One region of the Paenibacillus sp. FSL M7-1455 genome, then DNA from elsewhere that is predicted to be linked to it. Evidence: riboswitches for the same ligand, from Rfam matches in the RefSeq annotation. Region 1 holds a riboswitch; the other holds the start of a gene.
The links. A riboswitch is a leader RNA that binds a small molecule or an ion and turns the genes downstream of it on or off. The one in region 1 is predicted to bind cyclic di-AMP.

Region 1 (3,755 bases):
GAAACGATGCCGGCAAGGGAACGCAACTCCGTCTGGCGTACGTTTACCTCCCCGGATGTCCGCGGCCTGCTCCAGGAACGTTGGGAAGCCCATGCCCGGCACCGTCTGGCGAAATTTCGGGCAAACTACGCCAAATTCGCCGGGGATCCATGGTGGACGGACTTGATCGGGGAATTAAACCGCGCAAGCGAAGAATTTAGGGCGTGGTGGCCGCGGCATGACGTCTTAAACGGCCCCGAAGGGAAAAAAATCATTCATCATCCGGCCGCGGGCCGGCTCGAAATCGAGCAGGTTTCGTTTGTGACGTCCGACGACCCGGGTTTGACCGTCACGATCAACGTTCCGACGGCGGACGGCGATACGGTCGCCAAGCTGGGCAAGCTGTTGAGGGAATGAACGGGCCGGGTCCCCGGCCCGTTTTTACGCAACGGATCTTGTATTTCACGGGATCGGACTGCATAAAAGAAATAAACTATTTACATATCGTGATAATCGGTGTATAATAACAGAGTTGCTGCAAAAGTTAATATTATGCGGTAGTGGTGGAATGGCAGACACGCTATCTTGAGGGGGTAGTGGGCGTACGCCCGTGGAGGTTCGAGTCCTCTCTACCGCATTGACGATCTGACCGAGAAAATCCCTGTTTTGCAGGGATTTTTTTGTTGCATCGGGCAATGTTTCGCCATCCAAGCGTTCGTTCGTGAAAAGAAGCGTTTGCGCAGCGGGGAATTCCATAGACTCACATATCACGAAAGAGGCCCACGCGGCCTCTTTTTTTGTTTTTATTTTGTTCCATTCTATATGATTTGGGTCGCCATAAGGCAGTAGCCCGCAATTCGATTGGGCCTGGCCGGTTTGCGGAAAAAGGGATCCGTATTCAAAGAAACGCAATAGAAGGGACTTTCGCATCCATTGCCAAAAACGCGAAAAATAGAGAGCATGCGAGAGCTTGGCGCAGATAAACACTTTTGTAAGCGATAACCTGTATGCTAGGGCCGCCATTTTACGCGGATAACGATTTCGCGACTCCTTTACATGCCGCTGCACGCGGGTGTATGATTCAAATCGTAATTGAACATGTTTCCATTTTTTAAAATCGCTGAGTTTCCGTTCGAAGAAGCGGAAATCGGGGGAACCAATCGCGCGTTCCCGTCGTCCGATGTGAGAGTCGGAAGGCAGGGGAGGCGCCGGGGTGAATCCTGCGAAACGGATGCCATGGATCCGATCGCGGGTAGAGCGACTCTCACCGCTCGAATCCGTCAGCTAACCTCGTAAGCGTCGCCTGAGAGAGGAATGATGAAACTTGTGATCGATGAACATCGGCCGCAGGGGATCGGATGACCTCTGTGGTTTTTTATTGCCAAAAACGCAACGTTGCACAAAATGGATGAAAGTCAATAGAAACGTCTTTAACGCTGAATTCCGGCTTTGGCCGGGAGCGGGGGAACCAACGCGCCGTTTGCTTCCACAAGCGGATGGCGCCGGGGTGAATCCCTTTGTCCGAAAACCGGACGGGGGAAGGGCGACTCTCACGCCCGAATCCGTCAGCTAACCTCGTAAGCGTATCGGGAGAGGCCCCATTCGTCGTGAGCGATATTTCATGGCTTTCTTTGGTCATGGATGTTGGAAGCCGCGGGAAAGAATCCTCTTTCCTGCGGCTTTTTTTATTCGGGTCAGCATTTCGGATAAGCATTTTTTAATAAAAGACGCGGTTGTTGGGATCGCCCGATCCAGAAACGAAAGGAGGCGAGAGCCGTGGAAGAGGAACTCATCGTCGTGACGGCCCCGAACGAGGCCGGGCGCAATTTTATCAAGCTTTTGATCTATCTCAAGCGGCCTTTCGCCGCGCTGACGAACAATGCCAAGGAAGAACGCGATCTGAAGAAGCTGGGCGTCTCCAAAGTCATCCGGCTCCATACCAACAACACGGAGGAATGGGTCGTGCCCGAGTGGAGGATCGGCCGGATTTTTATATTCGAAAACAGTTTGAATTTAACGTGCCGTTACTTGCAAATTTGCCGTGCTTGGACGCCGGATTCCATCTACGTAATCACCCGGGCGCATCACTCGCCGGGCATTTACCGGGGGCTTGGGGCGGACCATGTCATTCATACGCTAAACGGCGAGGTCGGTTTTTTGCTGAAGTAACGGTTTGGACGATTGAAACAGGATGCGGAAGGCCGAAGCAAGAAATGTCCGGAGCTTGCAAAAGGCAGGCAGCCGGGCAGAAAAAGGAGAGAGTTTGATCCATGATGGACCTTTTCATGATATTGACGCTGGCGGGCGTGTTCGGAATATTTTTGCTGTTTCTGATGTGGTGCGGCCATATCGTGGACGGGGGAGGAGACGGCAAATGATTGTGGTAATAATGCTGACGGCGTTTGTGTTCATCTACCTGGTGTATGCCCTGATCCATCCGGAACGGTTTTAAAAAAAAGCTGTGCGGGTAAGGCGAAGCCGCCTTCATCCGCGTTTGAAGAGGAGGAAGCGATTTTGGATATGTTGCAGATTGGCATCGTGATCGTGGTGCTGCTGCTATTGGTTAAACCGGTCGGCAGTTACATCTACCACGTTTTTTCTAATGAACCGAATCGGACGGACCGGATTTTCGGTCCCGTGGAAAAGCTTTTTTACGCCATCATCGGCCTTCGGAAGCGCTCGGGAATGAGCTGGAAAACATACGCCCTGAGCATGATCGCAACCAACATCGTGTTGGTGGCCGTAAGTTACGCGGTGCTGAGACTGATGGGCGGGCTGCCGGTCAACCCGAACGGGACGGGAAACATGGACGCCAGCTTGTCCTTCAATACCGTCATCAGTTTCATGACCAATACGAACCTGCAGCATTACAGCGGCGAAAGCGGCATGTCGTATTTGGGGCAGATGATCGTTATCACGATGATGATGTTTACTTCGGCCGCATCCGGCTTGGCCGTGGCGATCGCTTTTATTCGGGGCATCACGCGCCGCGAAGGCGGGCTGGGCAACTTTTTCGAGGATTTCATCAAGGCGCATGTCCGGGTGTTCCTGCCGCTGGCCTTGATCGTCACCCTGGTGCTTGTGGGGTTGAAGGTGCCCCAAACGCTTGATCCGACAGTGACCGTCCATACTTTAAGCGGAGCGGTGCAGCATATTGCGATGGGGCCGGTGGCCTCCTTGGAGTCGATCAAACATCTGGGGACGAACGGGGGCGGTTTTTTCGGAGCGAACTCGTCGCATCCGTTTGAAAATCCAAGTCCGCTCACGAATGTCATTGAAATTTTGAGCATGTGGACGATTTCGGCCGCATTGCCGTACACGTTCGGGCGTTTCGCCAACAACCGCAAGCAGGGCTGGATCATCTTTTCGGCCATGATGGTGCTGTTCCTGGGGTTCCTGTCCCTGACGTACGTATCGGAAAAAAGCGGCAACCCGCTGATCAATCAGTTGGGTATCGATGCCTCGCAGGGCAGCATGGAAGGAAAAGAGGTTCGTTTCGGCGTGGCGCAATCCGCCCTGTTCACGGCCGTGACGACCGCGGCGACCACCGGTTCGGTCAACAACATGCATGATACGCTGACCCCGCTCGGCGGACTGGCTCCGCTGGCGGAGATGATGCTGAACGTCGTCTTCGGCGGCAAAGGCGTCGGTCTTGTCAACATGCTGATGTACGCGATATTGGGCGTGTTCATTTGCGGCCTGATGGTCGGGCGGACGCCGGAGTTTCTTGGGAAAAAAATCGAAAGCCGGGAAATGAAGCTGATCGCCGTCGCGAT
Region 2 (3,755 bases), 620 kb from region 1:
AAGTTCCTGATAAATAAGTATCACTTCAATTCGGACCAATTATATACGGCGTGCAGCCATCACGGATCGAAACAATGTCTTTTGACATCATTTATAAGGAATATAAACCGCGCAAACGGAAGCTTTCCGTTGCAATTGAATGATTACGCAGGATTAGCGTTCGGAAACCGGCGAAACCTATAAAAAAGGCCATGAATTCTAGTGTAACCAACCTTTACAGTTCGCCGGCTCAGGCGTATATTCAACTCAGAAAGCACTAAATATAAAAGGAGACATAAGCATATGAACTCAGAAAATAAAGTAGCAATAATAACAGGTTCAGCAGGTGGTTTAGGTAAAGCTATAGCTGAAAGATTAGCAAATGATGGTTTTAATATCGTTGTTCAAGACATCAATAATGATTTGTTACTAGAAACAGAAAAAGAATTCAAAGAAAAAGGATATAATGTAATATCTTTCAAAAGTGATGTTTCAAAACAAAAAGAACAAGAAGAACTAGTTAAATTTACTGTAAAAGAATTTAATAAATTAGATGTTTTTATTAATAATGCAGGTGTGGATGCTGTAACACCTTTCTTAGAAATAGACGAAAATCAACTTAATAAATTATTTAATATTAATGTATTTGGAACTGTTTATGGTACCCAAGCAGCTGCAAAACAATTTATAAAACAAAATACAAAAGGTAAAATAATAAACGCTTGTAGTATAGCAGGTCACGAATCTTACGAAATGCTAGGTACATATTCAGCTACTAAACACGCAGTTAGATCATACACTCAAGTTGCAGCTAAAGAATTAGCAAAGTATAAAATTACCGTTAATGCTTATTGTCCAGGAGTGGCAAAAACTAAAATGTGGGAAAGAATCGATGAAGAAATGGTTAAATATGATGAAAATTTAAATCCTGGAGATGCTTTTGAAAAATTTTCAAGTGCTATAAAATTAGGAAGATATCAAGAACCTAAAGATGTAGCAAATTTAGTATCATTCCTAGCTTCGGAAGATTCAGATTATATAACTGGTCAATCTATTTTAACAGATGGCGGATTAGTTTATAGATAAAAAATAAACAGTTTAATTAATTTGGTTTTTATTTCAATTTCCTTTTTGAATAGAAACTTTGAACCCTAAAAACCCAAAGCGTGTCAATCGTTCGGTTTAATAGCTAGCGCTATCCGAACGCTTGCGCTTTAAGTTTATTTTAGGGTTCTTTTCTTTTTCAAAAAGTTTTCTCGGCATAAAGTCGTCTAAATATTGACATACCAAGAGGGTCTTGGTGTAGTGAGTTTGTCAACTCCTTAATGCTCCCTGCGGTCCGCTTACCGTTGACAAACGCCATACAGAGCCTTTCTAGCCCTTTTAAGAGGTTGCCCCTTATAAAAACCCCTATTTAATCTTTAAAATCGCTCACAGGGCATTTATGAGCTTCTCACGAGTAAAACAAGGATAAATAAAAGCCAAGATACTGTTATTCACTTTACTTTGTTGTAAGTTAGTTGTCCCCCCTTGTTTTGGGGTGTGAGTGCTGGCTGGGGGTGTGGGGGCTAGCCCCCGCATAACGTCACTAAGTAAGGCTAAAGGCTCATTATGAAAAATCTTTGGTTCATGAATGAATTACGCTGAATTTTCAATCATGAAAAGCGGGGGAACCACATCGGCATCGGCAGGCATTCCATTGTGAAGGGATGAAGCCGGCTGCTTGGGGTGAATCGGATGAAGAGGCTGCCTTTGATCAGCTTTCCGTCCGTAGGGCAGCTCTCACGGCCCGAATCCGACAGCTAACCTCGTAAGCGTCGCTAGGAGAGAGGAGTGAAACTGTGAGTTGTCAACGAGCACAGGGTATCCGCTCTGTGTTTTTCTGTGCGAAAAAATAACATGAATGTCTATGATCGCTGAATTTCCGTTCCGGCGGAAAACGGGGGAACCGGCCGTGACAACCAACCGTTCGTCACACGGGGTGAATCTCGAAATCGCATTCGAGTAGGGCTACTCTTGGTCCGAATCCGACAGCTAACCTCGTAAGCGTGAGAAGAGAGGCTGCTTTGATACATGCGCCGCAAGGTTTATTTTGCCTTGCCCTGAAGAAGCATGGAAAGGGAGTTCCTCTTTCCGTGCTTCTTTTTTTGACGTGAGCATTTTGCCGACGTTAACGAAGGTTCGACCCACATATAAAAAACACATCGACAGACCATGCATAGCGGGAGGAGAAGGAAGTTGCCTAACATACAAGTGAACGGAACGTCGCTATATTACGAGACGCATGGCAGCGGGGTGCCGATCGTCTTTATTCACGGACATCTTTCATCTCATCATAGTTTTGAGCCGCAAGTGGAATATTTCAGCAAAAGGGCGAAGGTCATCGTCCTCGATTTGAGAGGTTACGGCAATTCGGGTAAATTGAATGTGGAAGTCGAGGAAATCGTCGACACCCAGTGCAGGGACCTGAAAGAGCTGCTGGATAAGCTCGGCTTGCCGAAGGTGACGCTGGTCGGCTGCTCGAGCGGCAGCCTGCTGGTGCAAAAATTCGCGGAAACCTATTCGGACCGCGTCAACGCGCTTGTGCTGGTGGATAGTTATTTTTACGGACCGTGCGGCCCTTTCGGCACGAAAAACGGTTTTTGGAAGCTGCTGGAGGCCTGCAGCTGGATTTCCTATTATCTTCCCGCCGAGTTTTTTCTCCGGTCGCTGCGCGTAACGTATCACCGGTGGATTCCGGCTTACAGCATTTTAAGGAACGAGTTGTTTCATAAACGGCCGACCGAGTCGATCAAACAACGGATGGCGCTGCTTAAGGCGGATATCGATCCGGTGTTGCCCCGGCTGCGGATGCCGGTGTTATGCGTGGCCGGCAGGCAGAGCGAATGGTTCGTCAACCAGATGAACAAGGCGGTGGAACGGTTCGCCTGCGCCCAGAAAGCGGTGATCGAGGACGCGATTTATCCGAGCCATTTGTGCCAGCCGCGGGAATTTAACCGCATTCTGCTCAATTTTTTGATCGACCAGAAGCTTTTCCGGATGGAGCAGCAGCATTCGGGCTGAAAACGGCCTCCGCCGGCAACCATGAGGGATGTGCCGCTAGGGTCGGCGGAAAGCATCCGGCAAAGGTGATGACATGAATAAGGAATACAGGCAGCTGAAATCGCTGCTGAAGCTGCTGGACCGGGAAGAACGGTGGTTTACGTTCGCAGAGGTGGAAAGCGAGCTGGGCGTATCGGACAAATCCGTCCGCAAGATCGTCGAGTCCGCCGTCCCCCTGCTGCCCCCGTCCATGCAGATCGAGGCATCCAGGGGGAAAGGCATCATGTTCCGCCGGGACCGGCATGGGACAAGCATTCAGGAAGTTTTGGAACCGCTGCTTCGGGAAACGCCTTATTTCCGACTGATGCAGCGGTTGTTCATGCATGACGGCAAAACCTCCGCCGAGGAGGTAGCGGAAGAGCTGTACATGAGCTTTTCTTCGTTCAAAAAATGGATCGTCCAGCTAAACCGTGACGAACTGCGCCCGTTTCAGCTGCGGATCACGTATGCGGCGCCGACGCTGAAAGGAAACGAAATCCATGTCCGCTATTTTTTATGGAAGCTGTTCACCGAGGCTTATCCTTATACCGGATGGCCTTTTTCGAATGCCGATTACGCGCGTCTGGACGGCTGGGTGACCGAGATCGAGCGGGAAAACGGAATGATTTATTTTTTGAACGCAAAACGGAGCTTAACGTTCCTGATCGCGATCGTGCTCGAAAGGATCAAGCAGG

Region 2: another riboswitch for cyclic di-AMP. It lies ahead of NYE48_RS07590 (alpha/beta fold hydrolase); the one in region 1 lies ahead of NYE48_RS04695 (hypothetical protein).

The regions. Positions count from the first base shown of each region.
Region 1 is NZ_JBBORO010000001.1:1,014,618-1,018,372, forward strand. It holds gene NYE48_RS04685 (helix-turn-helix transcriptional regulator) at 1-396, shown strand, start outside; tRNA gene NYE48_RS04690 (tRNA-Leu) at 534-616, shown strand; cyclic di-AMP (ydaO/yuaA leader) riboswitch at 1,088-1,294, shown strand; cyclic di-AMP (ydaO/yuaA leader) riboswitch at 1,404-1,579, shown strand; gene NYE48_RS04695 (hypothetical protein) at 1,756-2,148, shown strand; gene kdpF (K(+)-transporting ATPase subunit F) at 2,369-2,431, shown strand; gene kdpA (potassium-transporting ATPase subunit KdpA) at 2,494-3,755, shown strand, end outside.
Region 2 is NZ_JBBORO010000001.1:1,639,202-1,642,956, forward strand. It holds gene NYE48_RS07585 (acetoin reductase) at 283-1,065, shown strand; cyclic di-AMP (ydaO/yuaA leader) riboswitch at 1,611-1,811, shown strand; cyclic di-AMP (ydaO/yuaA leader) riboswitch at 1,884-2,044, shown strand; gene NYE48_RS07590 (alpha/beta fold hydrolase) at 2,218-3,042, shown strand; gene NYE48_RS07595 (helix-turn-helix domain-containing protein) at 3,116-3,755, shown strand, end outside.